Brasilonema sennae CENA114: one gene and its partner. The protein of the gene in region 2 interacts with the protein of the main gene of each other region in a pairwise test. Links are inferred from orthologs where the notes say so. Each region holds a gene or a part of one and is shown on either strand. Other genes may lie near its edges.

Region 1 (16,204 bases), 2.5 Mb from region 2 along the record:
GACGCTTTCTGGTTCAACTTTTTATATTATCCACTTTCTGAAAACTGGTCAAAAAGGTGGCGTAGCTGAATTTGGGAATGAATTATGGTTGTAGCACGATGTTCAATTTCCTGTAAATCTCTGTAGAGACGTTGCATGCAACGTCTCTACAGAGATGGAAATGCGTGAAATTCATATCAAGATTTCAGCAACGCCAAAAAGGTAGCGGTATGGGGCACAGTTATCAATCATCAAGTACTTGATAACTGATAACTGATAACTGTTCACTGCTTTAATTCGTAGTCTCCTGAACAACTTGACCTGGAGCGTTAATTTCAACTGACTTGTTACCAGAACCGTCAACAGAAATACGGAATAAGCGTTCACCCTCAGACGAGGTATAACTTGTCTGTTGGTCAGAATTTTGAACTTGAACAGGAGCAGCATTCAATTGCAGCTTATTAGTTTTTTTGTCAAAGACATTCATCCGCGTTTGGCTTCCTTGACGAAAAACTCTTATACTGTAGTTTGGTGTTTGGAAGGTCGTGACCGTTGTTTGTGGTGTAATGACTCTGGTAAGGGGTTTCTTGACTGTTTGCGCAGCAACAATACTTGGTTCAAACCCCAATCCACCAATTACCACTAAAGCGGTAGCTAGAAAAGCGTATTTCGTAATCATAAGTCGTTATTCTATTGTTATAGCCACAATAAATTTGGATTGATTATAACTATCAAGTCTCTCTTGTTATAGGATAACTTAGCAAAGGTTCAATAAATATTTTTATTGAGTCGTTCATCTGTAAATGATTCAATAATATTTATAAACGATTATGGAGAAACTTCGATGTTTGCTATCATTGCTTACTTACTGTTCTTAGGTCTGTTCTTTGGGATCGCTGTTGGGTTACTTTTCGGTCTTCGTGCTATTAAGCTAATTTAATTGCTCTTTTGAGCTTCACCTAAAGGCGAGGACAGTTGGGTGCGGGGGAAGCGTCTCCCCGCCCTTGCAAGCTGTCCCTCGCAAAGTTTTCTTTAGCTTCTTAGCAACTTTGCGTGAGATTTTTATCCAACAACGGCTTCTATAGGTGTTTTAGATTGACCTACGAAAGCAGAACGCGTCTCTAGACCAAGCAAATTTAGCATTTCATGGTCAGCGTTGTATCCGGGACAAGGAGTGGTAACAGTTAACATATGCCCATCGTCACTAGAAAAGATAGAATTGGCTCCTGCTAAGAAGCATAAAGCCTGTTCTACCTGCGAAAGTCTGGCTCTACCTGCACTAAGACGAACATCCGAAGCAGGCATGACAATGCGTGCTGTGGCAATCATTCGCACCACTTCCCAAATAGGAACATCAGGTTGATTTTCCAAGGGCGTGCCCTGAACTTGTGAGAGAATATTTATTGGTACTGACTCTGGATGTGGATGCAAAGTTCCCAGAGTATGCAACATAGATACGCGGTCATCTACGCTTTCGCCTAAGCCGAGAATACCGCCGGAGCATACAGTCACATTTGTTTGCCGGACGTTGTTAATTGTGTTGAGGCGATCGCCGTAAGTTCTGGTTGTAATGATAGTGCTGTAGTAGTCCTGGGAGGTATCCAAATTGTGGTTGTAGGCATAAAGCCCCGCTTCTTCCAAGCGCTTGGCTTGTGCTTGAGTTAGCATCCCTAAGGTGCAGCATACCTCTAAACCCAATGCTGTCACCTCTTTAACCATGTCCAACACTTGCTCAAATTGGGAGTTATCGCGCACCTCTCGCCAAGCAGCGCCCATGCAGACACGACTCACGCCACTTTCTTTTGCTTGTTGGGCAATGCTAAGGACTGTTTCTTTTTCTAAGAGTTGTTGTGCCTTTACCTCTGTTTTGTAGCGGGAGGACTGGGCACAGTAGCTACAATCTTCTGGACAACCCCCTGTTTTGATAGATATCAGCTTACACACTTGTATTTTGCTTGGATCATGAAATTGGCGATGTACGCTAGCCGCTTGATAAATCAGCTCTAGCAGTGGTGTATCATGTATTTTACGTATTTCTGATTCTTGCCAATCGTACCGTATTACTACTGACATTTCTATACTTTAGTTAGATTTGTAGATAATTTTAGCTCTTTCTCAAGTATTAACTAGCTGATGTTCCTCATACAGAAAGCCTCACTACTGTTAAATTATGAAGGGGCACCGATAGCAATGGTAAGCAAATCTTCAGTAGTATATGGAATTGGAATTGCCGAATCTGACGACACAACGCTTGTTATTAAGACTAGCAACAAATGATGATATACCTAAAATCCTCAGGTTTTACACTGAAAATAAAACATATTTTACTCCATTTTCTGCTCTTTGGTTTGATAACTTCTTTACAGAAGAGTATTGGCTAAATCAGTTAGAAAATAACTATTTAGAATTTATTAACGATATATCATTAAGATTCTTTATTTTTTTTAAAGCTAATCAAAAAAACATTATTGGATTTATCAACTTTTCCAATTTTGTCAGAAGTTCTGCACAGTACTGTAATGTAGGATACGGTCTTGCCGAAGCTGAACAAGGAAAAGGTTATATGACAGAGGCATTGCAAGCAGCGATTGACTATGTATTTCAAGACTTAAATATGCACCGAATTATAGCAAATTATATGCCTCATAATCAGCGTAGTGGGAACGTACTGAGAAAGTTAGGATTTGTTGTAGAAGGCTATGCCAGGGATTATTTATTAATTAATGGAAAATGGCAAGACCACATCCTTACAAGTCTCACTCATCCTAACTGGCGGGCAAATCCATAAGCTTGTACACATCAAATTCAAGCATTTTAATCCCAACTGAGCTACACCCAACAACAATTTTGGATAACTTGGATAAATAGTAATGACTTTGGCTGAAACTGCAAACAACACCCATTCTACCAATCCTTTTCTCAATCTCCACTACGAAAGAGCTGTTGAATCTCTGGGTGAGGATTACTACGATGAAGTCGCCGCAGCAGAATTTCCTCAACATATCTTGCGCTGGCGTAATGATGCACTTTTACACCGCTTAGAACTAAACCCGCAATTGGTAAAAGACGACGACTTTATCTCAGCCTTTGGCAAATTTGAGGAACGAAAACCACTTTTAGCACTGTGTTATCACGGCTATCAATTTGGCGAATACAACCCTTTTTTAGGAGATGGTAGGGGCTTTCTCTACGGACAAGTACGTGGTACTGATGGCGAACTATACGACTTCGGCACCAAAGGTTCCGGTAAAACTCCTTACTCCCGTGGTGGTGATGGTATGCTGACACTCAAGGGCGGAGTACGAGAAGTTCTGGCTGCAGAAATGTTACATCACTTGGGTGTACGCACTTCACGTTGTTTGAGCATGATTGAAACAGGCTTATCCCTTTGGCGAGGTGATGAACCTTCTCCTACTCGTTCTTCGGTGATTGTGAGGATGGGGCGATCGCACATTCGGTTTGGCACTTTTGAACGACTGCATTATTTGCGACGTCCAGATTTGACCAAAAAGCTACTAGACCATGTCATTGAGCAGTATTATCGAGATTTCATCACTCAAGAAGATAAGTATGTTCTATTTTATGCCGATTTAGTCAAACGGACAGCAGAACTGGTGGCGCAGTGGATGGCAGCAGGTTTTTGTCATGCAGTGCTCAACACAGATAATATGTCAATAACTGGGGAGAGTTTTGACTACGGTCCTTATGGCTTTATAACCAGTTACCAGCCCTACTTCACTGCTGCCTATTTCGATCATTATCGACGCTACTGTTACACTCATCAACCTGGGATTTGTAAGTGGAATTTAGAAACACTCCAAGACGCCTTAAAAGGTGTTATTGATTACGGTGATATGCAGGCTGGATTGGCTAAATTTGATGAGCATTATCAGAGCGAATACCGCACTTTAATGTTGAAGAAGTTGGGTTTTGAGCAATTGTCACACCCAGAAGCTGATGAACTTTTAAATCTGACTATTCAATTTTTGCAAGGTAGCGAAGTTGGTTATCATCAGTTCTTTTACGAAATGGCTCGCACCTTTTCATTGAAATGGCGAGATGAACCAGGTTTGATTATGGCAGATTCAAATCTTGTACCAGCATCAGGAGTATCAGAAGTTTTTGATAATTGGTGTCTTATATACCATAAAATATTAAATAATTTTGACCCTGAGCAAATAGATAGTATTGCCCAAACTCTAACTCGTCAAAATCCCAAAACTGTGATACATAAACCAGTGATTGAATCAATTTGGCAATCCATTGTTCAGGAAGATAACTGGCAACCTTTTTATGAGTTAATTGAGTGCATTCAGTCTGGAAAATAAAGAGTGAACTGGGGAACATCCCAAATGTGTAAATTTATTTTATTTTGTAGTGGGGGCCGGACAGCCCGCTTCAGCAATAAAGTAGGGAGCATCTTGCTCCCACTACGTATTTATTGCAAAATTGGGATGCTCCCGATGAACTGTCTGTAAGCCAATTGTGCTTAAACAAGTAAGGTATATTGACCGCGCCTTACTTGTTTAAGACATTAGAGTAGACTTATTAGCAGTTGTAACCCAAACAGTAAAAAAAGTTGTTTTTGCCTACAAAAGTGTCAAAGTAGTTTTTGCAAGAAAGATATATACTGTATAGTAAAGCGGATTTTCCTCCTAGAAAACTCGCGTCACAAATATTTGTAAACAAGCGGGCTAGTTGTGAGTGAAGAAGAATTTTCTCGGTGTATCCAAATTCTCCGTCAGCAGATAGAAGCGCTGCAAAAATATATTATCTTAAATCCAAGGCAGCCGCAACAAGTCGCTGAAGCGATGCAGCAAATAGATGCCTCCTTGGACACCCTGCATGTACTTAGTGAACAAATACACAGTAGCTTAGAAACAATGCAGGTTATTCAGGAACAACTGCTAGAGCAGGATGAGTATCTAGCAGAAGAACGTCAGCGTTATTATGACCTGTTCGAGTTTGCACCCGATGCTTATTTGCTGACAGATACTCAAGGAGTGATTCTCTTAGCTAACCGCGCTGCTGGCGCATTATTCAACGTCTTGCCCAACTTCCTAATTGGCAAACCATTAATCAATTTTGTGCCTGAGGCAGAACGTTGGGTCTTTCGTAACAAATTAAACGAGTTTTCCTCTCTATATTCTTCCGTGCAAGAGTGGGAAATACGTATGTGTCCGCGTAGGAGTCAACCTTTTGACGCTTCACTCTTGGTGGCACCTGTGCGTGACCCTTTTAGAACGCTGGTTTCTCTACGGATAGGCGTGCGTGATATTACTAAGTACAAGGCTGCGAATTTACAACACATCCAATCAGTAGCTGAGTTGCTGCCAGAGGCAGCAACTCAGCTGCTGCCTCTGGCAGCAGCTGTAGAGACTCCTCTTTCGCTTGATGGCTTGCAGGTGCTCTTTGTGGATGATGAAGCGGATGCCCGCGAGTTTATCACGGCAGTGCTGGAGCAACATGGAATTTATGTGACAGCAGTTGTTTCAGTAGCTGAGGCGCTGGAGGTGCTGGAGCGATCATCGCGCCCCGATGTGATACTAAGTGACATCAGGATGCCGGATGAAGATGGCTACGCTTTGATTAAGAAAGTACGGGCACTAGAGGCACAGAAGGGATGGCAGATTCCTGCCGGTGCGATAACAGCTTATCTTGGAGAAGACCGAGCAAAGGCACTATCAGCCGGTTTTCAGTCGCACTTGCATAAATTGGCAGAGCCAACGGAGTTAATTGCAATGGTGGCACAGCTTGCTGGGCGAGGTTAAATCAGTGAACAGTGGAGCGTAGCGGTTCCTTTTAGGAACTACAGTTAACAGTTGTCAGATGTAATGATAACTAATAAGTGATAACTGATAACTGTTACGAGTACTTTAGCAGATTTTTCCCAGGTCAAAGATGGACAGCTTAACCGAACGCAAGAAAGATGCTCTCGCAATGAATGTGTTTGCAGGCGGTGGCGAGATGGGCGAGTTGATGCGATCGCATGACTGGTCGCAAACCCCACTCGGTCCGGTCGAGAACTGGTCGCCAAGCCTTCGGATTTCCGTCAGCACAATTCTCGCTTCTCGCTTTGGCAGCGTTCTGTTCTGGGGGCGTGACTACATCGAGCTTTACAACGATGCCACAGTTTTTATCCATGCGGTAAAACACCCAAAGGCTCTGGGACAACCTGCTCGTGAGAATTGGGCGGAAATTTGGGATGTGATGGGACCGATGTTCGATCAGGTCATGACCACGGGTGAAGTCTTCTTTGATGAAGACCGCCTTTGGCCCCTCTTTCGCTTTGGCAACCTGGAAGAGAGCTATTTCACGTTCTGCTACAGTCCGGTTCGGGATGAGACGGGTACTATCGTTGCGGTACTCTCTACCGTGACCGAAACGACAAAGCAGGTGATTAGTCAACGTCGCCTGACGATGCTCCGAGAGTTAGCCACAGCCGGAACCGGAGCAAAAACGCTCAGATCAGCCTGTCTCGCCGCCGCCGATACGCTCAACCCTTACGATGTTCCCTTTGCCTTGATTTATCAGGTCAACTTGCAAGGCAACTCGGCAGAACTGGTTGCTTCAACCGGACTTCCGCCAGAGAGTGCCGCTGCACCCCCGACGATCAATCTTACCGAGCATTTGAGCGGCTGGTCGCTGGTTGACGTGCTACAGAGTCGTGAAGCCCAGCTTGTTACTGATGTGGTCGATTGCTTCGGATCGCTCAGCGTCGAACCGTGGGGAGAAAGTCCCCATTCTGCCTTCATTCTCCCCATTCTGTCGGGCAACAAAGAACAGGTGGAATGTCTGCTGGTTGCAGGGATCAGCCCTCGGCTTGAGTTCAATGCCGAATACCGCTCATTCCTCGAACTGGTCGCCCAGCAGGTTGAAAGTTCCATTGCAACGGCTCAAAGCTATGAGCAAGAACGCCAGCGGGCAGAAGCATTGGCAGAACTCGATCGCGCTAAGACAGCCTTTTTCAGCAATGTCAGCCATGAATTTCGCACGCCCCTAACGTTGATACTCAATCCACTTGAGCAAGTCATCGCCCAAACACACAGTTCACTCCTGCCCGAACAGCGCGAACAACTTAATATTGTTCAGCGAAACGCGATGAGGCTGCACAAACTAGTCAATACCTTACTTGACTTCTCCCGAATCGAAGCAGGCAGGATACAGGCAGTCTATGAGCCAACCGATTTAGCTGCATTCACAGCTGATCTTGCGTCAGTTTTCCGTTCAGCTATTGAAACAGCTTCTCTGCAATTGATTGTGGATTGTCCGCCCTTGACCTTTCCGGTGTATGTAGACCGCGAAATGTGGGAGAAAATTGTTCTTAACTTAATCTCCAATGCGTTTAAGTTTACCTTTAAGGGTGAAATTGCCGTTTCATTACACCCAGTAGGTGACAAAGTAGAGCTAAAAATACAAGATACAGGCACAGGCATTGCCCCTGAAGAGTTACCTCGAATTTTTGAGCGCTTTCACCGTGTACGAGGAGTGCAGGTAAGGAGTCATGAAGGGTCGGGCATTGGGCTGGCTTTGGTGCAAGAACTCGTTCACTTACATGGGGGAACTGTGGAGGTAGCGAGTGAGGTGGGTGTGGGAACGACTTTCACAGTAAGCTTGCCCACAGGTTCATCGCACTTGCCAACCGAGCAAATTAGTGATATGGGCACACTGGTATCAACCTCAGTAGGTGCTGCCCCTTACGTGGAAGAAGCACAGCGGTGGATACCGCAAGAGGAGCAGGGGAGCAGGGGAGCACAGGAGAGTGTAGATACTCGTTCATCTGTCTTAGATACTCGAACTACTCGCTCTGCGCGTGTTTTGTTAGTCGATGACAATGCCGATATGCGGGACTATGTAGCGCGTCTGCTCTCGAAGCACTGGCAGGTTAAAGCTGCGAACAATGGAGCTGCTGCACTAGCTGCTGTCGGTGAGCAACCGCCAGATTTGGTGCTAACTGATGTCATGATGCCAGAAATGGACGGTTTTCAATTGCTGAGTGCATTACGTGCTAACCCACAAACAAAAGGTATACCTATTATTCTGCTGTCGGCTCGTGCAGGGGAAGAAGCGGCAATCGAAGGACTGCAAGCGGGGGCTGATGACTACCTAATTAAGCCCTTCTCTGCTCGTGAACTGGTAACTCGCGTTGATTCTCACTTGCAAATGGCACGTCTGCGCTCTGAGTTATCTTCTAATCGCTTCAAAGATGAATTGATCGCAACGGTTACGCACGAACTGCATACTCCCTTGGTTTCTATCCTTGGCTGGACTCGCTTGCTACGTTCAAGCCAGCTTGATCGGACGACTGCAATACGAGCCTTAGACACAATTGAGCGCAGCGCCAAGAATCAGGCGAAGCTTATTGAAGATTTGCTGGATATCTCAACTATTATCTCAGGTAAAGTTTGTTTAAATCGCGAACCAGTTAAACTGACTTTTCTACTTAAAGAAGTTATTAATACAATTTTGCCAGATGCTAAGGCTAAGAATATTCATATTGTAGAACTTTCGGATGCAACATCTGCACAAAGAGATATTTCCGTTTTAGGCGACGACAAGCGTTTGCAGCAAATTATCACAAAGTTGCTTGACAATGCCATCAAATTTACCTCTAAGGGAGGAAGAGTAGAAGTTAGGCTTGATGCTGTTGACCCCTCGGCTAGCCCCGGAGGGGGCGCTGCGCAAACGCTCGGGGTCAATGCTGAGCGAAGTCGAAGCATTGACTCTTGGGCTACTATTCAGGTAAAAGACACAGGTATCGGGATAAGTGCCGATTTTCTCCCACATGTTTTTGAGCGCTTTACTCAGGCGGAAGTCCCTAGTACAGCACGGCGTAAATAAACCAAGTATTAGACAGCTAACACTTTACCCTTATATGTCCACTGAAAAGGTTTAGCCATTGTTTTATTAAAGTAGTCGATAAATTCAAGAATTCGGGTTTTTAGGTCATCCTGACTCTTGAAGCTAGCACGCTGAAGTAACTTACGAACCAAAATACTGAACCAAATTTCAATCTGGTTGAGCCAAGAAGAGTGTTTAGGGGTGTAATGGAAAACAATTCGATGTGTTTTGTCACTTAAAAAAGCAGCACGGGATTTCATGGATTTGAGTATTCCCCTTTTTCCTTTAATACCCAGATCGATATTCAAACCTTCTTTTTCTGCAACCAAACGAACCAGCGATTCAGACTGATGCGTATTCAGACAATCCATGATTAGATGCCATTTTTTAGCATTGGGTTCACTTTCAATGATTCGACGAATATTGAGAACAAAATCAACTTCTGTTCGAGAATCTCCACAAGTAGGCTCGATAATCTTACCAGTAGCGACATCAAAATTAGCAATTAAACTCTGTGTACCGTGACGAATATACTCAAACTCCCTTCTTTCAACTTTACCAGGTCGCATCGGTAAATCTTTTTCTAGACGCTCTGTAGCTTGAATACCCGTCATTTCATCAATTGATATTGTACGCTCTGCGTTTTGATAACGTTCAATCGCACTTATGTATAAACCAGTAATATCTTCAACTTTTACGTCAAATTCTTCGTCCTTAGGGGGGGGTTAACCAGTAACTACTCTGGTGGGGTTTAAGTTCTGCCTCTTCTAGTAATCTTCCAACATGGCGGACAGATATGCTTTCAATAATCCCTTGCTTTATAATTTCGTCTGCTAGTTCTCTTGGTGTCCAATGACTTATTGGTCGTCCGTAGTCTTCGGGTTTTGAACATGCAAGGGCAAACAGTTTGATTACTTGCTCCATACTAAATTTTACTGGTGCCCCAATACGCTCCGAATCTCGTAGTCTCTCAAAAGTAGGCAACTTTTTATCGCTAGTTTTAAACCATCGGTTTCGCCATAAACGAGCCATATCCAGACTTATATTTAATGTTCGAGCAATTTCGCCATTATTTTTCCCCTCTGACGCTAGAAGAATTATTTTTGCACGTAGTACTATTTGTTGCCCTGTATTGTGTCGGTTTACCAACTCTTGCAGTTCTGAGCGATCGCCATCGCTTAAGTTTAATTGTTTTGGAGCTAATCCTGCCACATCCTAATTCTCCGCTTCTCAGCAAAAACTACTTTTAATCTAATTACTCATTCTCCCACAGTAATACCTGGTTAACTTACGCCGTGCTGTACTAGTAGGCATTTGCCTGGGGGGCTAGGTTTGGGAATGGCGATCGCTCGTCAACTCGTAGAACTCCACGGCGGTACAATTGAGGCAGCCAGTGAGGGGCAAGGACGAGGTGCAACGTTTACCGTCAAGCTGCCGTTAGTTTGACAGGGCAATATGGCAAAAGACAATGGATTTTCAGCTATCTATCCATGCCCAAGAAGAACTTGTAGAAAGAAATATACCTTTAGAGGTTATAGAACTTGTACTTAACTAACCCGAACAAGTAGTAGAGGAGGACAACTTAAAGGTATATCAAGGAAGATTTGAAGCAGCCAACGCCAAAAACCTACTTGCTCAGAGCTTATGTCAACGATCAAGTTAATCCTATTAGAGTAGTGACAGTCTACAGAACTAGCAAAATCAATAAATATCTTCGGTAAAGAATATGCAAGCTAAATACGACACAGAGCAAGATATTCTACGGATTCGTTGGTCAGATGCACCAATTGAAGAAAGCGACCAAGAGCAGTCTGGAGTCATTCTTGACTATGATCAACAAGGCAATGTGATTGGTGTAGAAATTCTCAACGCTTCCCATAAAATTAGCCAGTGGCAACAATTGACTTCACCTATTAGGGTAGATGGCTAATGGTAACAAAGTAGCAAAATAAAAAAATAAAATCAAAATAGCTATCCAAAAACGCTGATTATGAGTAAAGAAGAACAGCTACTCGAATGTTGGCGCGAACTCTCCCCCGAAGCCCAAGAGCAAGTGCTTCAACTCGCGCAATCTCTTAAACCCCAGCCGGAGTTCGTTCCACAAACTCCCCTTGGCAAAAAGCTGTGGGAAATTCGTCAACGTATCGTTGCTTAAAGGAGGAGGAACTTGAACAGGAACTCGCAGAGCGTCGCGGCGGCTGGCGGGAAAAAGACTAGATGACTCGAACATTCATTCATTCTGGTGTGCTTATTGCGGCGGCTCGTGGCGATACAACCCGTTCACTTAGTGCGCTTCGCATTCTCAGCGCTCGCGATCGCGAATTTGCTTCAAGCGCCTTCATCCAGGTAGAGACCCTACCTAAAGCAATCTATAATAAACAATAGGTAGAACGCGCTTCACATTGCTGCTGCACTTTCTGTTGATGGAGAGGAATTTGTAACTACTGAAAAAACTACAAAACCGATGTATCGTGTTATGGAAATTCAAATCGTTTCAATTGCGAGTGAGGCACTCCGTTGGGCGGGTTCCCCGACTTGAAGGAAGTGCCGAACCCGTAAGGGTGAATAAAATTCTTGCCGAATTGCCCAAGCCATAAGCGCCATGCAACGACCTCAACCAGAAACAGTCACATTAGACGATGTTGTCATTACCGAGGAGTTATCCCGCCGAACCCCTCGTCCCCCAAACTTGCTCTCAGAAAATCAGGGATTGCATGCGTTGGCGCGGCAGTTGGTAAATCAGCCGGAAATAATGCTCCAAAATCTGGTTGACATGGCACTGGACTTATGCACTGCCCAAAGCGTAGGAGTCAGCTTGCTACAGACAACTCCGAGTGGTGAAGAAGTCTTTGGCTGGATTGTTTTAGCAGGAACATTAAAACAGTACGTAGGCAACACCGCACCCCGCAACTTTAGTCCTTGTGGAACGTGCCTTGATAGGGGTACTCCTCAGCTTTATTCCTATCCCGGTCGATATTTCACCTATTTTCAAGAGGCAGAAGCACAGATTGTTGAGAGCCTAGTCTTACCACTGACCGCTGATAACCATGCCCTTGGTACCATCTGGATTGTATCTCACGATGAGCAGCGACATTTTGACAGTGAAGATGTCCGGGTGATGACGAGTTTGGCAGACTTTACAGCAGCAGCGTTGCTTCTGAATCAGCGACAAACGAGGGAATTGCTTGCTGCCAATGCTGCCCTAGAAGCTGAAATTATTGAACGCAAGCGATCGCAAGAAGCATTACGCGAGAATGATGCATACTTAAAGTCTCTTGTCAACCTGGTGCCCGATATGCTCTGGCGCAATGACGTAACTGGCAACACCAGTTGGTACAACCAGCGCTGGCTGGACTACACCGGACAGACGATGGAGGAGGCACAGGGCTATGGCTGGCTAGAGGTGATTGATCCCGAGGATCGCGCCCAATCCCTCGCCAATTTTCAGAACGCGGTGAATGAGCGTCGTCTCCTGCGACAAGAACACCGCATTCGGGGTACAGACGGAAACTATCGCTGGTTTCTGATTCAGGCAAGTCCGGTCTTTGACGCCCGAGGATGCATTATTCAATGGTTCGGAACCGCCACCGATATTCATGAGCAGCGGACTGTGCTTGAGACGTTACGCGAATCGGAAGAACGGCTACAGCTGGCTGCCGATGCTGCCACTTTTGGTACCTATGAGTATATTCCGCAAACCGATCAAATCAACTGGTCAACAACGTTGAAAGCGATTCATGGCTTGCTAGAAGACGCAGAAATTACCTTTGCTCGGTTATCAGAGTTTATTCATCCCGACGATCAAGAGCAGACTTTGGGCAAATTCCATCAATTCCTCAGTCCAGACGCCCCCGGACCTTACGAGCATGAGTTTCGCATTGTGCGGACGGATGGAGCCGTGCGCTGGGTACTCGATAAAGGGCAGGTATTCTTCACGGGTGAGGGAGAACACCGTAGAGTTGATCGCGCTATCGGTGTAACGCTTGACATCACTGATCGCAAGCTCTCAGAAGCAGCCTTGCACGAATCGGAACAACGTTTGCGGACGTTGATTGAGAATCTGCCAGGTGGGGCAGCGTTTGTCGTTGACCGCAATCTGCGCTATCTGCTTGCCGAAGGCGAAGCACTCTATGCCGCCGGTTTCAAAAGAGAAGATTTAGTCGGCAAAACCATTTTCGAGGCGATGCCGCCCGAATTAACCGCCAAGTATGAGGAGCTATACCGCATGGCTCTCTTGGGTGAGTCGTTTGAGCATGAGCACAATGCACACGATCACTCGTATATATCGCGCGGAACTCCGCTTCGCACGAAAAGCGGCGAAGTTTATGCTGTGCTTGCCGTCTCTTACGACATATCCGATCGCAAAAAAGCAGAAGTTGCTTTGCGCGAGAGCGAAGAACGATTCCGCTTATTCGTCACCGCTAGCTCGGACATAATATACAGAATGAGCGCAGATTGGAGTCAGATGCGTAACCTGGAAGGTAAGAACATCCTCGCCAGCACTGAGAACCCCAGCCACACATGGCTTGAAACGTATATTCCCAAGGAGGAGCAGCCGCAGGTATGGGCTGTCATCCAAGAAGCCATCCGAACCAAGAGCACGTTTGAGTTGGAACATCGGGTTATTGAACAGGACGGCACAATCGGCTGGACGTTCTCGCGCGCCATCCCAATGCTGAATGAGCAGGGTGAAATCATTGAATGGTTCGGAGCAGCAAGTGATGTGACCGATCGCAAACAAACCGAAGCAGCGATCGCTCAAGACCTTAAAGATACACAACTGTTGCGTGACCTGAGCGCACGGCTCGTCACCGAAGGCAACATTCAGGCGCTTTATCAAGAGATTATGGCAACGGCGATCGCCCTCACGAGGGCAGATGCCGGAACGGTGCAAATTCTCGATGAAGCAACGCAAGAACTGGTGCTGCTCGCTACCCAGGACTTTGAGCGAAATATGATCGAGCATTTCTACCGCGTCAACGCCAGTTCAAACACGCCTTGTGGCATTGCACTGGTAACGGGCGAGCGCACCTTCGTTGATTTCGATGTGCCAGAAAATGAAGACCCCGACGGTTCATGCCGAGTGCACGTGGAGGCAGGTTATCTCTGTGCCCACTCCACGCCGCTGATTGCTCGTTCGGGTAAAGCGATCGGCATGTTTTCAACGCATTGGCGCAAACACTATCGACCGAGCGATCGCGAACTGCGCTTTCTCGATTTACTCGCCCGCCAAGCGGCTGATCTAATTGAGCAGCGGCAAGTCCAAGTCGCCCTGCGCGAATCGGAAGAAAAATACCGCACTTTATTTAATTCGATTGATGAAGGCTTTTGCATTTTTGAATTAATCGAGGACGACGAGGGCAACGCGGTTGATTGGATTTATCTAGAAGCGAATCCGGCGTTCGAGCAGCAGACCGGCTTCATCAATCCAATCGGTAAGCGCATCAGGGAGTTTCAGCCCGACCTCGAACGCCTCTGGTTCGAGCGGTTCGCGGGCGTCGCCCGAACGGGTCAGCCGATGCGCTTCGTACAATACACCGAAGCGATGGGCATTTGGTATGACGTTTACGCGCTGCCCGTTGGCGTGGCGGGCGACAACCGCGTGTCGCTTCTGTTCACTGACATCACCGATCGCAAACGCCGCGAAGCAAATCTCGCTTTCCTCGCCGGTTTGATGAACGATTTTGCGCCGCTTGCCACTGCCAAAGAAATTATGGAAATGGCGGGCAAACGCATCGCCGAACATCTCGATCTGTCGCGCTACATGTTTGTTGAGATTTACCCAGAGGCAGGCACATGCACATATCTGCTCCCCAGCCGTCCCGCCGGGCAGCTTGAGATCCGCGGGAGCTACATACTCGCCGATTACCACACCGAAGAGGAACACCGCCTGCTCTCCACCGGGCATTCGATGGTCATGAACGACGTGCGCGACGGAACGCGTTCGCCCGAACAGATCGCGGCATTTGAGGCGTTCGACATCGCTTCGATCGTCAACACGCCTTATTTAAGCAACGGACGCTGGGTTTTCGATCTGGGCGTCGCGCGCAGCAAGCCTTCGGTTTGGCGCGAGGATGAAATCGAGCTTTTGCGGGAAATCTCCGGGCGCGTTTGGCTCCGAATCGAACGCGCCCGGACCGAAGTAGACCTGCGCCAGTCGGAAGAGAAATATCGATCGCTGTTCAACTCAATGGACGAAGGGTATTTCCTTTGTGACGTGATTTTTGACGAAACCGATCAGCCCACTGACCTCTTCTATATTGATGAGAATCCAGCCGCAGTTCGCATGACGGGGCAAAGTTTTCGGGGGCAGCGACTGAGAGAAATTAATCCAAACTATGAAGAATATTGGTACGAGATCTTTGGTCGCGTTGCCCAAACGGGTCAAGCTGAACGGCTAGAGCGATACGCCGCACCTAACCAAATTTGGTACGACTTTTATGTCTTTAAAGTCGGTTGTGATGACACTCGACGAGTTGCGGTTGTATTTAATGACATCACCGATCGCAAACGTGCAGAAGAACAATTGCGCTACGCTGCTGAGACGGATGCTTTCCGGTTGAAGTTGTCGGATGCACTGCGTCCCTTAAGCGATCCCGTTGCCATGCAGGAAACAGCCATGCAGACGCTAGGCGCTTATCTGAATGTAAATCGTGCTTTCTACGGTGAAGTCTTAGATGACGATGACACACTCGTGATCGGTTCGGGTTATGCCGACGGACTTTCCCCAATTGTGGCACAGATTAAATTTTCCGAGTTTGACTCCGATTTGCTCACGGATTATCGCGCCGGACGAACGGTTGTGATCAATGACCTTTACGTGGATATGCAGCTTTCGGCGAAGGCAAAGACAGAGTTCGATGCCATTCAGGTGCGGGCTGCCGTTGGAGTGGCGCTCTTGAAAAATGAAAAAGTGCGGGCAATCTTGAGCATTCATCAGTCTGTGCCGCGCCAATGGACTCCAAGCGAAATCGCATTGCTAGAAGAAACCGCCGATCGCACTTGGGCAGCCGTAGAGCGTGCCCGTGCCGAAGCTGCCCTCCGTGAATCAGAAATGCAGCGAGTTCGAGAACAATCTGTCCTTGAACAAGAACGCCAACGTGCTGAATCTCTAGCCGAACTCGATCGCGCCAAAACCACTTTCTTCAGCAACGTTTCTCACGAATTCCGCACGCCGTTAACGTTGCTGCTGGCTCCCCTACAAGATGCCTTGAACGATCGCACCACACCCCTCGCCCCTCCTCAACGGGAACGACTGGAACTGGCGCATCGAAACACAAATCGACTCCGGAAACTGGTCAATACCCTACTCGACTTCTCGCGCATCGAAGCTGGACGCATGGAAGCGGTATACGAGGCGACAGACTTGGCACTGTTGACAACT
Region 2 (16,365 bases):
TAGCTGTCACTCCAGTAGCTTAGAAGCTGTACAAGTCTGGATAAATCGTCGTTCGCCTGTGATGACGGAAAACTATCGTCGCAAATGGCAGGAGTTTTACCAGTGTCATTGTGGTTGCGTATGGTGGGCTTGGAGTAGCGATCGCCCTAAAATGAAGCATCCTTCGGACGATGACTCCTCCGGAACTGGTTCTCCAACAAATCTCGACGAGCAATAAACTTGCTCTAAATTATCTGCGTTTATTCGGCTGCGTCCATCTGCGGTTCTAAAAACCCCTAAACCGGATTTTTGCAAGAAATGCAACACTCATCAGTTGAGTCAAACAAAAAAGCCTGCTTACGCAGGCTTTTTTCACATAACCCCACCCTAAAGAGATGAGAGTTACCATAAAAATAAGTTTAGAAAGTAAAGGTAGTACGCAATGTACCTACATAAACGGTATCGTTCCTGTCGTTATGTTCTGGGTTGAAGATCACCAACACACCAGGAGTAACAGCAATGTTGTCAGTCAGTTGCAATCTGTACAGTGCCTCTAAGTGATATGATGTGTCTCTATCTTGACGACGAATACCGTTTGCTTGGATGAATTCGTTACCTGTTGTTTTAGGTGGTTGACCAAAGACAAAAGCAAGCACACTACCAGGTCTGGCAAAGTCTTTGAAAGAGAGGGTACCAGCCCAGTACTCAGAGTATGCATTGGCACCATTTGCAGCACCGCCCTTAGCTTCTGCTTCAGTGTAACCATACCAACCACCAAGGGTGATTTTAGAACCAAGTCTCAAGCTGGCTTCTACACCATAATTATCAGCAGTTAAAGCCGCGCCATTAAAGGGGTTATTAGCATACTGACTACCAGTACCGTCAAAAAGACTGATACCTCCCTTATTCTGATAGGTGCGAGCGTAGGTTAAACCGATGTTGAATGCTTGACTCGGCTGGAAGGATACCTGACCCAAAGCCGCATAGCTACCATCGAAAAGACCAAACCCATCGTTAGGGTTATTTGCAGTCAAATTAGGTGCACCTGCTACATAAGCTGCAGATACAGTGATAGGTCCTTTGGGATTCAATGTAAGTGTCGCACCTGAACCACCATTTCCTTGGCGGTAAATCGGGCTGAAACGACCGTAGCGGGAAATAGCACCTCTACCAGAGCTCGCGAGGTCTGGGTTGAAGGTGTTGACGTTTTCGTATAACTCAGCGCCAAATGCATCAATCTTGATACGTGCAGCGCTGCCTAGGTTGAAAGCATAATTGAGTTTGTCGAGTTCGATGTCATTGGAACCTATAGTAGTACCTCGACCAGACCCAGATCCCCTATCTCCGTCAAAGCTCAGACGGGTCATGCTAGTACCCGTAATGCTAGCTCTGTTTTGACTCGTACTTCCACCATCATATATAGGAGTGTTGCGAGCTTGCAAACGTGTTTGCAACTGGTCTGAACCAAAGAAGCTGGTGAGCAAGTTCAAACGAACTCGGTCGGAAAAAACAATGTTTTCTTGCAACTCGGCAGCCGTTGCTGTGTTAACTCCAGAAGGAACTGCCTGCCTTGCACTACCAAAAGCGTCAGATAGATTGAAAATCGCTTCCCCAACCAGTTTTGTTGTGGTAGAGAATTGATTTGCTTCCAACTCAGCAGTGCGAGCTTCTAAGGTATCAACACGACCACGCAGGGTAGCCAATTCAGCAGAGAACTCTTCTTGCAAGCGCTGCAAAGTAGCTAAGTCTTCTTTCCTGACTAAGTCAGCGGTTGCTGTTGCAATCAGTTCATTCACCCGATCCAAACACGCGTTCAAACCAGCAGCAAACTCATAACGAGTCAAAGCGCGGTTACCGCGATAGGTACCATTGGGATAACCCGCAATACAACCGTAGCGTTCTACCAGAGACTGCAATGCTTGGAATGCCCAATCTGTTGGCTGTACGTCGGAAAATTGGGATACAGATGTTACTTGACCAATGTTGTCTTGTGATGTCAGCACAGATACGGGAGTCACCTGTTCCTTGACTTCTCCAGCCATAGCGCTATTTGCTGCAAAAAATGTTGCCGCTACAACAACTGGGCTTAACCTTAGAATTTTTTTAGATAGTTTCTTCATGGTTTATGTCTCACTCACACCTACCGACTGAATTATGGTACTATTCCCTAATGGGTATATTTTTTTGGGGAATTTACTAATGACTTTCTGTCAGAATTGTACCAGATGTTAATGGTGACTAACACACAATTAATCACCACTTTTTTACTGTAGACTATTTAGATTCCTTATTTGATGAACATAGAATGACACGACGTTTGTGACGGATCAAGGTTCCCTCTTCTTCAAACTGCTGAAGCAAACGAGTCACAGTCACCCGTGTTGTATTTAAAACTTCTGCCATCTCCTGATGAGTGACATTGAGATCGATCAGTTTTCCTTGCTCCACATCGCGGCCAAACTTTGCACTAAGCCAACTAAGGAACTGCCATAAACGCAAGCAAATGGGCTTGCGATGTACAATGCTAAGTAACTCTTCTGCCTGTTGAATGTGAGACAATAAGGCGTTTACATCCTGACTCCACAAGTGAGGTGGCAGTGCGGTCACTTCTACGCTAGTTAAACATTCAATCTGGTAAGGCTTGACTCTAGACAAAGGATAGCCAATCAAATCCCCAGCTCCCCAATAACCTAAAGTGATAAACGTTCCATCTTCACTCCAGGTTAATGTCCGAACTGCTCCGCGCTCAATCCGCCACAGTACGTCATTACGTGCTGGAAGGATTTCGCGACGTGTAAACAATCGTTGTGGCAGTTGTCCAGTAGAAGAAGAAGAATTATGAGACTGGGCAGAATTATGAGAACGACTTGTGGAATACATCATGGGGTTTTGTCAAGTAAAACTAATTGAGCAATCGACTGAGAGGTTATTGAAGCCATCCCAAGGATTTGGCTTTTAGCATTCCCTTGTAGAGAAATTGATTCAAGTTATCATACCCGTGCTCTTTGCAATCATGCTCTACCAAATGAGAATTTTTAGCACTTGAGAGACTCTGGGGATTTCATGCCGCAAGTTGGTTGACTATAATAGAGAAACAACAGAAAGTGATTTGATGACTAACAATCAAACTCTATAACATTGCTGGGAGCACGCTTACCAGCAAGTAAAGGGATGAGTGTGTGCTAGGTGTGTTAGAAAAAGTAATACGATGAAGTTAGGTTTAGAGTTTGTAGTCGTTGTCTGAGCATAGAATCATTGTCGTGTAAAGTCGATTCTTTGCGTTATTTTTTTTTATAAAGATTTATTTAGAAATGCTAGAAATTGCAGATTTACGTGTATAAAAAATCATTTTTTGTGAAAGAAAAATAAAAGCTTGCAGCAAAGAATAGTAGCTTTTACTGAATGGTTTGTCAAGACACCTGGGGTTTAGAAACACCGACAACTACGGGTTTGAGCAGATCATCAGGTTTTTTGCTGGCTCAATTGGAACCAATTGGAATCTGAGGAGTTTGTAAAAATTCTTTACCTAATGTGGTGATGATGATCAATGCCTCTGTACCTAGATTATGATGCCGCTTACAGCAGCAATTCCTGAGTCACCAAGTCAGAAGTGAGCCAGCGCGGACGCTACATGCCTACGGAGGAAGACGCCGTGGTTTCCAACGCCAGTACCTACGGAGGGAAACCCTCCGTAGGTATTGGCTCCCTATGGCGCTGCGCCACGCCTTACGGTTATCAAATTCATGTTGCTTGCTAGCGCTCCCTGCTGGAGCATCGCGCACAAAAAATGTTACAGATGACCAGAACTAGACCTTAGTTTTGGTCAAAAGCGCTACATTTCAACTTCTCATCTCACCCCTAAAGCCGGAAAAACTTTTGCCTGCTTCGATGTAACATAGACACGCTGCTCTTCCTTAAGGTTGAGCTTATTAAACTGGTCACGAGTGAGGAAAGCATTTACTGTTTCTCCAGACTTGAGAACTAACTCAAGGCGAATTTCCCATCCTAAGTTAAGAATGCGCAATACCTTGGCGGGTGTCCCATCCTCAGTCGGGCTGGTCTGAATCAAAACGTCATGAGGGCGTAAAAAGATTTGCTCGTTTGTTCGAGAATTTAAATCCCTATCTGGTAAAACACCAGAAGTAGGTGGAAGAACATTCACTGGACCAATAAAGCTCATGACAAAAGGTGTTGCTGGCTGGTCATAAATCTCAGCAGAGGTACCAACTTGCTCTACCCGACCTTGATTCATCACCACAATTTGGTCTGCAACTTCCATTGCTTCTTCTTGGTCGTGGGTGACAAGTACAGTTGTCACATGAACATCTTCATGCAGTTTTCGTAAGCTCGCCCTTAATTCCTTACGGACTTTAGCATCTAACGCTCCAAAAGGTTCATCCAACAGCAATATTCTCGGCTGAACCGCCAATGCTCTTGCTAGCGCCACCCGTTGGCGTTGACCTCCAGAGAGTTGGGAGGGATAGCGATCGCCAAATCCCTGCAACCTCACCAAATCCAGAAGTTCCTCAACTCGCGGTTTAATTCTATTTTTGGCAAACTTGCGGATTTCCAAGGGAAAAGCAATGTTCTGGCGCACTGTCAAGTGCTTAAACAAAGCGTAATGCTGAAACACGAAGCCTATTTGGCGTTCTTGCACCGATTTGTATGTTGCATCTTCACCAATTAGCCAGATATGACCAGAATTAGGAACTTCTAACCCCGCAATCATCCGCAACAAAGTTGATTTTCCAGATCCAGATGGTCCTAACAGCGCCACAAGAGAACCTGTTGGAATTTCTAAACTGACGTTATCAACAGCAAGGAAAGAGCCAAACTGCCTAGTTACATTCTCAACAACAATGCCCATAGTAAGATCCTTCAAGAAACTGATATTGTAAAAAAGTACGGCTTGTCTATCGAAAAGCGAGAATCAGATGACAATGTCTATTTCATCACGTTTTCAAAATCCTCCTGAACAAAACACCAAACTTAGCTTTAAGGCCCGTTCATTCTTACCCCTGAAGCACAATAGTTTGTTAAAAATTGAAACGGGAGTTGTGCGAATTATCACTTGGCATGAAGATGGTACGCTTGTGACTTTGGGTATTTGGGGACCTGGAGATATCGTTGGTCAAGCGTTTTCTAAACTTGAACCATATCAGATAGAGTGTCTAACTAAAGTAGAGGTAACCATAGTGCCTTTAGAAGGGTGGTTTCCATTCACGGATGTTATGCTTGCCCATATTCAACAAGCAGAAGAATTGATGATTATTCGTAGCCATAAAACAGTGGAAGTCATGCTTATTAAACTCCTAGGTTGGTTAGTAAAAAAATTTGGTCGAGAGGTAAAAAGCGGACATCTCATTGACTTACGCCTAACTCATCAAGATATTGCTGATATGCTTAATTCAACTCGCGTGACAATCACTCGCGTCCTCACTCAGTTAGAGGAACAGGGGTTGATTCATCGTCTTCCCTTGCATCGGATTGTCTTAAAAGAAGAAGAACTTTGGCACTATGAAATATAGCTGTCCATGCGTTAGCAAGACCAGCCATCTCCTTCAGTGTTTGGCTTACCTACAATTTTTAGATTTAAAGATTCCAGGTAAGCTAAACCATGCCTAATTTGTGCTACTGTCCCACGAAGTTCCAAGTCAAAGCATCCCTCTCCATTGGTCTGTTTTCCTAGCATTGCGCCCGTAATATTAACGACTAAACCATAAATGGCAATCAGGCGAGAAATCACAGGTTCTTGTTGGTAATGTCCGGGAATCTGTAGGCGTAAGCGAATCTTTGTGATACTGCTGCTTTTAAAAACTGCTGTAATCATAGTTATTAATAATTTATAATTTATCACTTTTAGTGAGTCATTAGATCTTTGACAAAAATAGGAGATTTAAAGATATTTGAAACCGCAGACCAACGCAGAGCAATAAAGATAGATTGTTTATGTACTTCTGGTGTTTGTCTGTGGTTTCAGAAAAACTTGACTTTTCTAATAGACTCAATGAGGTCTATTAACTTAGTCATTACAAATTACGAATGAATCATCACCAACTCCCTGTGTCGATGTCGTGCCAAATTTCTAGATTCAAGTCATTGATGTAGATCAACGCACTATCAATTTGTGCAGAAGTTCCTTGTAAATCTAGGTCAAACCAACCATCTCCAACACCATTAGAACCCAACATAGCAGCTGTGATATTCACAATGAGACCATAGTCTGACACCAAGCGAGAAATGACAGGTTCTTGGTGATAGTCTTTTGGAATTCTGATCCGAATTCGTTTGTGGGTGAGCTGATTGTCTGAAACCATAGGTGAATTTACCCCTTGACTAACCATCTGCTTTAATGTTTTACATTTGTTTTCTTACCTGTATTCCGTTCCACAATCTCCTTCACCACCAAAGTCACGACTGCAAGCAGTCCTAACAAGACAGCAGCCGAAAACGCTGCTTCAGTTTGATACTGTTTGTAGGAATCCTCTATAAATAAAGGTAAGCTCTGAGTTTTGCCTTCAATGTTTCCAGAAACTACCGAAACAGCACCAAATTCACCCATTGCTCTAGCGTTGGTTAAGAGTAAGCCGTAGAGCAAACCCCAACGGATATTTGGCAAGGTGATGCGCCAAAATATCTGCCACTCATTTGCACCCAGCGTTTTCGCTGCTTCTTCTTGGTCACCACCTATCTCCTCTAGAACGGGAATCACTTCACGCGCAACAAAGGGCATACTCACGAATGCTGTCGCCAGTACCATCCCCGGAAAAGCGAAGATAACTTTGAAATCCAATGCTTGTAAAGCGGGACCGAACCAGCCATTGCGCCCGTAAAGTAGTACAACCATGAGTCCTGCAACTACAGGCGAGATAGAAAAGGGCAGGTCGATAATGCTTAAAAGAAAAGCACGACCTGGGAATTGGCGGCGGGCGATCGCCCAAGCTGCACACAAACCAAATACTGTATTTATAGGTACAGTAATGACAGCCAAAGCTACCGTCAACCAAGCTGCATGAATAAAGTTGGGTGCGCTGAGGTTAGAAAAGAAGGTACCAATTCCACCTTTAAAAGCTTGGACGAAGACATTGATAGCAGGAATATAGATTACCAAAGCCAAATAGAACACTGCGATCCCAATCAAAATGACTGGCGCAATATTTCTTGGTTTAACACGCTTTTGAGTATTTGGTTCTGCTCCTGTCGTTGAATGAAAATGTGGTTGTGGAAAATCATCACTTTGCGTCATATCTTCGTCCCCAAGCTTGTAAAAGATTAATTCCCAGCAGCATTACCAACGAAATTGTGAGTAACACTACGCCAATAACCGTGGCTCCAGAATAGTCATACTGCTCTAAGCGCTGGAAAATAAGCACAGGTGCAATTAAGTCATTGAAGGGAGTGTTGGAGGCTACAATGACGGTCGAACCATACTCCCCGACTGCACGAGAGAAACCCAAAGCAACACCTGTCAATATCGAGGGAAATAACGGTGGTAGAATAACCTTCCAGAAAGTTTGCGACTCAGATGCACCCAAGCTCCAAGCTGCTTCTTCAGTTTCCTTTTCCATCTCTAGCAGTACAGGTTGTACTGTTCTGACGATAAATGGTAAGGATATGAATATCATTGCTATTGCTACACCTGCGCGAGTGAAAGCTATCTTGATCCCAAATGGTGCTAATAAAGAGCCAATCCAGCCGTTGTCACTGTAAACGGTTGCTAGGGTTAGCCCTGCTACTGCCGTTGGTAATGCAAACGGTAAATCTACGGTGGCATCAAGCAAACGCTTAAAAGGAAAATCATAGCGGACAAAGACCCAAGCAATAAGTGTGCCAAAGACACCATTGATGAGACCTGCTGCTAGGGCTGTTAAAAAAGTGACTTGGTATGTCGAGAGCGCAATTTCACTGGTGGCAATTTCCCAAAACTTAGCAGGAGGTTCAGTACCTGCTTTCAGTAACATCGCAGTTACTGGTAAAAACAACATTACAGCTAAGTACAAGAAAGTAATTCGCCATGTCCAGGGAAGCTTAGCCAAACCAACCAGGTAGCTCTTCCAACCTGGAAGTTTTCGACGAACCTGTTTTTCCTGTGAAGATGATGGAGGTGAAGATATAGTCATAAGCAGTGAGTGAGAAAGTAGGGAGATGGGGGAGTGTTAGCGTTTGCGCAGCGCCCCCTCCGGGGCTAGCAAGCCGTAGGCTGGGAGAGAGTCATTAGTGATAATTTATGACTAATGACTAATGACTATTTTTTTGCTTGAATTTGGTCAAAAACAGCCCCATCTTCAAAGAACTTCTTCTGAATAGAGTCCCAGCCACCGTAATCTTGAACTGTACCTAGACTTTTGACCTTGGGATATTTGCTAGCAAGTTCCTTGGTCTGTGGAGTTTCTTCTATAGGTCGGAATCCCACTTTGGCAAATTCCTGCTGTGCTTCTGGAGTGTACAAGTATTTGACAAAAGCTTCAGCAACTTCCCGATTTCGGTGTTTATCGACGTTCTGATCTACAATTGCGATTGGATTGTCGATGGAGACGTTTACATCAGGAATGACGTAATCTACTTTTTCGCCCTTTTGTTGCGCAAGAATAATCTCGTTTTCGTAGTTGATTAGCGCATCCCCTTGACCCCGCTTAGCAAAGATATCAGTTGCTTCACGAGCATCTTTTGTTAAAATAGGCACATTTTTGTACACCTTGGTCACAAACTCTAGCGCTTTTTGATCTCCTCCTCCTGTTTTCGCGACAGAATTCCAAAGCGCGAGGAAGTTCCAACGAGCTATACCAGAGGTTTTGGGGTCAGCGGTAATTAACTTTACGTTATCCTTTGCCAAATCTGCCCAAGTTTTGAGACCTTTTGGATTACCTGGGCGAGTGACTAATGCAGCAACAGATTTGGAGACAATGGCATTATTGGGAAATTCTTTCTCCCATCCTGGCTCAATTAACTTAGCCTTCTGAATCTTGTCTACGTCTAACCCAAGTGCTAGGTGAACAACATCTGCTTCTAAACCATCAATCACAGCACGGGTTTGAGAACCAGAACCCCCATAGCTTTGATCAAAGGAGACATTCTGGTTATGTTCTTTCTTCCACTGTTCCACGAATTTTGGAATAATGGCGTCATGAGCTGCTTTTGTGACGGCAAAAGAAACAAGAGTTAATCTCACATCTTGCTTGTTGGCAGCTACAGGAGTTGCTGTGGAACCACCTGCATCAGTGCTAGTGGAGGAATTACTCGCACCGTTACCAGAGCAAGCGGCGATCGCTACACTCAAACTTACTCCCACCAAAAACAGTGACAGAAAGCCTTTTATAGAATTCAGCCTAAATTTATTAACTATTTTTAAGAATATTTGCTTTGATTCCAAGATATGCTGCCAAAAACTCATGTTGTTTTTCCCTGACATTTTACGGCATAGCGCTAAGTTAACCGTATTTATAGCGTATTGTGAGATATAATACATAGAATTTGCCGAAAATGCAAGAGAAATTCATCACTTTCTTGATAAGAAAAGTGGAAGTTTTTGGGAGCTATTGCCGGAGAAACTGTTGCGGGAAGCAGCTATGGAAACTTATGAGGTAACCCATCTTGAAAGACTAGCAGTTCTCCGGGGAGGATTTGCGTCCAGACTTCGTTGTCAGTTAGAGGAGTGGTGGCGATGACAGCAACGCGATCGCTTGGACTGGTCAATTCACTAAAATCAACAGTCACGTCTTGGTCAATTAAATGAGCCGCTGCAAAGGGCGCTTGACGTACGATGTAGCTGAGTTTTGTTGAGCAGTGAGCAAAAAAGTGTTCGCCATCGGAAAGTAAGTAGTTAAAAATACCTTTTTGTGCTAATTTTTCACTGACTTCCTTAAGTACTGAGTAAAGTTTCTCCAAAGGAGGCTTTTTCTGAGGAAAATATTCTCGAAATCTTTCCAGTATGAGGCAAAAAGCTTTTTCACTATCGGTGTTACCTACAGGTTGATAAAAACTAAAGTCTTTAGGATCAAAACCTGGCAAATCTCCATTGTGGGCAAATACCCAGTATCTTCCCCACAGTTCACGACGGAAGGGATGGCAGTTTTCCAAAGTAACTTTGCCTTGAGTTGCTTTGCGGATATGAGCAATTACGTGAGTGGAGTGGATAGGATAGTGTCGCACAAACTCAGCGACGGGAGAGAAAACAGAGGGTTTGGCATCTAAAAAAAATCGGCATCCTTTCCCTTCAAAGAAAGCAATTCCCCAACCATCGCGATGGTCGTCAGTTTTGCCTCCCCGCGTCGAAAAGCCCTCAAAAGAAAAGCAAATATCAGTTGGTACATTGCAATTCATTCCCAGCAGTTGGCACATGGATGTTGAAACTCTGAATTTTAGACTAGTGGCTGGGATCAAGATAATCCAGAATCGCTCAATTGATCTGGTACGAATGTTTCATTCCACAAAAATTCACTGTTCAGTTCTGTAGGAACGCTTCACGGGCAGCGATTGCAACCCGTGACCAATCAAAGAAACACTCTTGAGGGAAAGAGGGAAGGAGGGAGTGAAATCAATTGAAGGACGTTGTTAGTCGGGGAACTCGCCTGCAGTACTGCGTTGCTCACACTTGGTTTGAAAAACTGACTTCTGTTAATCGCGAGTCATGGTTACCACAGGTACTTGATTTTTTAATCAGTCTATGGAACTGTATTAAATCAATAAACACATTTTTCAGTCAAATAGCCGTACTTTTATTTCTGGAGCAATTTTCAATCATGGATCTAATCAAAACTTGGAAGTCTTGGTCACAACCTTGGCAAAAGTCTTCAACCCGTGCCCGTACCCTGTTCATTGCTGCGGGTTTAAGTGTTGGCGCAGTCATACCTGTCTATGCAGGAGCGACTCTACAAAACCCAACTTCTAAGCCTGAACTCATCAGTCAGAACCAAAAACCACTTGAATTAACTCTGGTTTCCTACGCTGTAACCAAAGAGGCTTACTCAAAAATTATTCCTCTATTTGTTAAAAAGTGGAAGCAAGAACGCAAGCAGGATATCACTTTTCGAGAAAGTTATGGTGGTTCTGGTTCCCAAACACGAGCAGTGATTGATGGTTTGGAAGCTGATGTAGTAGCGCTGGCGTTAGGACAAGACGTGAACCAAATCCAGAAGGCAGGGCTAATCGGTCCTAACTGGGAAAAAGAGGCTCCTAACAATGGGATTGTTACTAAGTCCGTGGTTGCGTTGGTGACTCGTAAAGGCAATCCTAAACAAGTTCGTGATTGGAACGACTTGGTTAAACCAGGAGTCAGTGTCATAACTGCCAATCCTAAAACTTCTGGAGGTGCCCGTTGGAACTTCTTGGGACTGTGGGGTGCAGTGACTCAAAATGGAGGGGATGACGCAAAAGCCCTGGATTACGTCTCTAAGGTTTACAAAAATACCCCTGTGCTGCCAAAGGATGCGCGGGAAGCCAGTGATACTTTTTACAAGCGAAATCAAGGGGATGTATTGTTGAACTATGAAAATGAGGAGATCCTAGCTAAACAGAAAGGTGAAGCTGACAATTCTGTAGTGATTCCTCAAGTCAATATTTCTATTGACGCCCCGGTTGCTGTGGTAGACAAAGTGGTGGATAAACGCGGTACTCGGCAAGTCGCAGAAGCTTTTGTCAAGTTCCTCTTCACACCAGAAGCACAACGGGAATTTGCGAAAGTTGGGTTTCGTTCAGTTAACTCTACAGTAGCGAACGAAACACAGAAGCAGTTCCCCAAGGTTGGGAAACTCTACACAGTTTCAAACTTCGGAGGCTGGGACGCAGTTCAGAAGAAGTTCTTTGCAGATGGAACTGTTTTTGACAAGATTCAGGGAGGAAGACGCTAAAAAATAATACGGTTCAGTTAGTAGCTGTGGGCTTATCTGAACCGTATTGCTCTAAAAAAAGCTTTATTGGGTAAAAGTGTCAGAGAAAATAATTCACCCTATGGCTAACGCCACGCCTTACGGCTATCGGGTTCGCCAGATGCCTACGGAAGAGCCAGTACTGCGGGAGGGTAACCCTGGTGCAGGTATCTGGCGTTGGAAACCCTCATCAAGCACTGGTCTCACCTAATCAATCGGTGCGTTGGGAACTTGTGCGTCTATTTGCGCTTGAGACAAATAAGGAACTGCTGGGTTTAACTCGCCTACACTGAAAACACCAGCAGGAGGTGCATTCAATTCAATCTCGCCAGTTAATGGATTGCTTCTTACAATTAAGTTCGTTCCATCCACAATCTTGACATATAGAGGCTGCCTTGGCTGTTGCTGTTGATTTTCTGCAACGGGATTTTCTGTAACGGGATTTTCTACAACAGGATTTTCTGTAACAGGAATGCTTATACCAGCTACGTTCACACCACTCGGCAGGTAAATGCCATCACAGTCCCATTCATCGTCTGTCTTTCGACCATTTCCCAGGTAAAAGAGGGTGTTGGCAGAAGAGCCATATTTGCTGGGTTTATGAGCGTAAACAGCTAATGTCCTTCCAGTTTCATTGCGACAGACGCCCCAGTCCTCTGTGGTTTCCATAATATACTTCTGGAATTGCAAATCAGAGATGCCCTTCTGAATTTGCTCTACGGTATTGTAACCAGCTGCTGATGGGTTATTTCTTGCCTGCAAGAGTTGATTAAGTTGTTGAGTAATCTGAGCATACTCAGGACTCTTTTCGGCAATTGGATCTGCAAATGAAGGCTGAGCAATAACTAGATTGACCAGCAGGAAAAGAAACACTAAAATTGGCTTGAATATTTTCACCATTTTTCTCCTTTTTAACAAGAAATAGTCTTTTCCACTAAAAAGTATGTTATTCTGCCTGAAACATTTTTTTACAAAATGCACTTGTTGACCCTATGATATCTAACCACCTTTGATGGCATCAAATATTCTTATTTATCAAAATCATAAAAGTCATTTCTTAAACTTGAAAAATAAAAAGTCAGCAAATGTCAATAGACGAGCTACATAGCACAAAATTCTAACAAGCACAAAGAATACACTCGAAATGACTATAGCAATCCTATCTGATTTTTGTGAATCACAAAGTAGAGACGCTTAACGCTTAACGCTTAAGAAGGAATAAAAGTGTACCTAGCTAACCAAAAATCTGCGGAGGAGTCCTATAGTACATTTGTGAATGTAGCATTAGTATAGCAATCGCCCAGGCGATTAAGACATATACTAGAAGTAGTCTTTTTTCTTGCACGGCGTTAAGCGTAGCTCTGCCGTAGGCAATCGCTTTGACCTATGCCTAAACCTTACAGTTACGATATAAGTCAAAAGGTTATCCAAGCCATTGAATTTGATGGACTCAAGAAAAGCGGATCTTGTCTTCTATTCAATATCAGTCGCAATATAGCCGTTGCCAGGTAGATTAGGACATGAACTCATGAAAAAATATGGACATTACGAGACTTTCAAACTTCTTGACGAGTTAAACATTTCCTATTCCCTATTCCCTGTTAAGCGTTAAGCGTTAAGCGTTTCCTGTTCTCTACGTCCTAAAGGAGTTGGCGATAGCTATATCAAGTTAATTTGCTTGGCTTGAGCTTGAGGTTTAGCTGTGTTTCGACTCAAACAGATAATCTAAATTTACACCGTAAATTAAACTTGCTACGCAAATTAGAACCCCCCGGATTCATCCGTGGGGCAAGCTCAGAAAAAGTCTTTCTGTTCTAAAAATCTAAATTATGAATTTAGAATCTGTGAACCTCAATTTCTCGCTGCAACTGGGCAAAATGGGGAATTCAAAATCCTGGCATGATTGTATTGGTGGGAGATGAAGAGCTTTGCTGGAGTGTCTGACGCGCTAAGTTCATGCAACCACCACAGTTGCAGCCATACTTCGCCTGGGCATACTGTTTAACTATGGCTTCAGAGATATTGGATGTTTGAGGGAATTCTTGCTGTGAAGAGGTACTGGTGCTAGTCACACCTGAACGGGGTGCTATTTCATCTTGAATTTTCTTTGTAATCGCTTGAGCTGGGTGAGCAGCAATAAGTACTGCAGCAAGAGAGCCAGAGCAGCCGAGTAATGTTAAAACTTTAGTATTCATGGTGCATAATCTTAATTCAATGTAGCTAGTATAACGAAACTTTTTGCGCTCAGTACTAAGATGTATCTGTGAATAATGCTAAACTCCAACCTTAGTACGCCTCAAAGTGAGATTTCCGTGATGAATAAAATAATGCTGGCACTGCTTGGCGGCTCTTATGTTTTATCCAGCTTAGTTTTGATAAGTCATGCTGCTGTCGCAGAAGATTTACCTTCTGTACCAAAAACCACTAACACACCACAGTACCAACACAACACTCAATCTAACCCTCAAGTGGCTGGTACTGTCGCTTTGCCAACAAACAGTCGGACGACACAAACCACACAAACTCATACTTTGCAAGTAAATCCTCGCGTTTTTTCCCTTGATCCTAGTAGCGAAACAGTTGGGAATCTAGCGAGTGCCCAATTGGGCTGTGATTGCCCTGGTTGTCGTGCTTCGGCGCTTCAAATGTTGCAAAGTGGTAAGCTAACTCTTCCACAATAGGACTTTATCAGTTATCAGTTACCAGTTATCAGTTACCAGTTATCAGGTAGGAAACGGACTCGTCCACCCCTTGTTCACTGTTTACTGTTCACTGATTTAACTGCCAGCATAGTCAAAAGTAAGAACCCCATACCATAAGTTGGGGGCTTGTAACAAGGACGCCGTATTTCTTGCGCGGCGCGTCTCGAAATACATTTTATCTTTCTCCATAAATGAATTTAGGGGCTTATATCCTTTTTTCTTTTTTCTTTTTTTGACTTTTGACTTTTGACTTCCCGCAGGGCGGTCATCTATCTCGCCTGAACCTGTTAAAAATGCTCAGTGAATGAGCTGCTAAATCCGGTCGGGTGAGGATACCACCAGATGGGCTAAAAAAGAGCGCCAGCAAAAACAGCATGGATGAAACCAGCACAATCGCAGGCCCAGAGGGTATATTGTGGTAATAGCTAATGTAGACCCCCGTTATGCTGGCGATCGCACCAATCAATGCTCCTGTTGCCATCATCTGATGCAGTTCTTTGACTAAAAGATAAGCGGTGAGGGCAGGTCCTACCAGCAGCGAAATCACGAGGATAACACCGACTGCTTGCATACTAGCAATAATCGTCAGGGTCGTTGCCGCCATAAAGCCGAAGTGAATAGCATTAACGGGTAAACCAGTTGCCTGAGCACCTGTACGGTCGAAAGTATAGAATAACAATTCTTTGTAAAACAGCTTAGTTGCACTCAGAATGAGTAAGGTAATAATGAGTGTCCGGTAAATATCACTAGAGGTAACGCCAAGAATATCTCCAAATAAAAAACTATCTAGATCTATCTTATTTTTCAAAACTGTAATTAGTGTCACTCCCAACGCAAAGAAGCTGGAAAATGTCAGTGCCATTGCTGCATCCACTTTCACCCGAGATTGCGAGCGAATCCAGGCAATTAAAAATGTACTCATAATCCCGGATACAAAAGCCCCAATCAAAATATCAATTCCCAAGAAAAAGGAAATTGAAAGTCCAGGCAGTACACAGTGAGCAATCACATCTCCTAGTAATGCCATGCGTTGGACAATTAAATAACTACCAACAACAGGACAGAGAATACCAACTAGAATGCCAATCACCAGGGCATTCCGCATAAATTCGTAACTTAGGGGTTCTAGCAGCAAGCTCAACATGGAGAGTAAAAAGTTATTAGTTATTAGTCGTTATATTATTGGGATTTGAGGATCAACTTTTGACTAATAGACCTCTCCAAAAATCGATTTTTAGTGCAAGCGCCGTAAAGCTTTGATAGCCATTTTTGGAGAGGTCTAATCAACAAAACAACGATGAATCCCAATCTTGATATAAGGGATTCTGCAAGCTTGTGCCATACGCTCGATGCAAATTCTCTGGAGTCATCACCTGTTGTGGTGAACCATCAGCAATCAAGCATTTATTCAATAAGAGTAATCGGTCTAATCGGTGCAATGCCTGTCCCCATTCATGGCTACTCACCAGTAAAATTTTGCCAAGCGATCGCAACTCTGAAAACACATCAAAAATAATCGCTTCAGTCTTCTTATCCACTCCCGTAAATGGCTCATCAAACAGCAGAATTTCTGCTTGTTGCGCCAAAGCACGCGCTAAGAATACTCGCTGTTGCTGTCCACCGGATAGCTCACCAATACGACGATGTTTGAGCGCAAGCATTTCGACTTGCTCTAATGCTGATGTTACAATTTCTCTTGCCGCTTTCCCTGGAGTGCGAAACCAGCCAATCTGCCGTGTACGTGCCATCATGACTACATTCCAGACGGTGATGGGATAGTCCCAGTCTATTTGCGATCGCTGCGGTACATACGCAACTTT

What was found.
Region 1: the proteins of DP114_RS12465 (region 2) and bioB interact in binary tests that used the Escherichia coli proteins (3 or more experiments, as listed by UniProt). The link is inferred for Brasilonema sennae CENA114 from one-to-one orthologs.

What each region holds. Positions count from the first base shown.
Region 1 is NZ_CP030118.1:5,450,311-5,466,514, forward strand. What follows is about bases 48-2,879. They hold bioB (biotin synthase BioB), read right to left. Parts: upstream 2,053-2,879; coding sequence 1,042-2,052; downstream 48-1,041. Other genes in these bases: DP114_RS22860 (hypothetical protein), read right to left, coding at 272-658; petL (cytochrome b6-f complex subunit PetL), read left to right, coding at 824-919; DP114_RS22875 (GNAT family N-acetyltransferase), read left to right, coding at 2,195-2,767; DP114_RS22880 (protein adenylyltransferase SelO), read left to right, coding at 2,850-2,879. In the rest of the region: more of DP114_RS22880, read left to right, coding at 2,880-4,307; DP114_RS22885 (response regulator), read left to right, coding at 4,680-5,750; DP114_RS22890 (ATP-binding protein), read left to right, coding at 5,881-8,820; DP114_RS22895 (transposase), read right to left, coding at 8,829-9,503; DP114_RS22900 (helix-turn-helix domain-containing protein), read right to left, coding at 9,535-10,032; DP114_RS22910 (DUF2283 domain-containing protein), read left to right, coding at 10,547-10,750; DP114_RS22915 (hypothetical protein), read left to right, coding at 10,811-10,975; DP114_RS36105 (hypothetical protein), read left to right, coding at 11,038-11,205; DP114_RS35240 (ATP-binding protein), read left to right, coding at 11,423-16,204. UniProt on the Escherichia coli protein: Catalyzes the conversion of dethiobiotin (DTB) to biotin by the insertion of a sulfur atom into dethiobiotin via a radical-based mechanism.
Region 2 is NZ_CP030118.1:2,904,824-2,921,188, forward strand. Bases 8,431-11,423 are described here. They hold DP114_RS12465 (class II glutamine amidotransferase), read right to left. Parts: upstream 10,318-11,423; coding sequence 9,544-10,317; downstream 8,431-9,543. Other genes in these bases: DP114_RS12460 (sulfate ABC transporter substrate-binding protein), read right to left, coding at 8,431-9,370; DP114_RS12470 (sulfate ABC transporter substrate-binding protein), read left to right, coding at 10,719-11,423. In the rest of the region: DP114_RS12410 (hypothetical protein), read left to right, coding at 1-217; DP114_RS12415 (iron uptake porin), read right to left, coding at 399-2,099; DP114_RS12420 (Crp/Fnr family transcriptional regulator), read right to left, coding at 2,254-2,859; DP114_RS12425 (hypothetical protein), read left to right, coding at 3,590-3,736; DP114_RS12430 (sulfate/molybdate ABC transporter ATP-binding protein), read right to left, coding at 3,827-4,846; DP114_RS12435 (Crp/Fnr family transcriptional regulator), read left to right, coding at 4,920-5,507; DP114_RS12440 (NIL domain-containing protein), read right to left, coding at 5,519-5,809; DP114_RS12445 (NIL domain-containing protein), read right to left, coding at 6,030-6,296; sulfate ABC transporter permease subunit CysW, read right to left, coding at 6,329-7,225; sulfate ABC transporter permease subunit CysT, read right to left, coding at 7,212-8,099; more of DP114_RS12460, read right to left, coding at 8,225-8,430; more of DP114_RS12470, read left to right, coding at 11,424-11,825; DP114_RS35745 (hypothetical protein), read left to right, coding at 11,926-12,054; DP114_RS12475 (hypothetical protein), read right to left, coding at 12,051-12,743; DP114_RS12480 (hypothetical protein), read right to left, coding at 13,730-14,038; DP114_RS12485 (hypothetical protein), read left to right, coding at 14,156-14,524; and 2 more genes.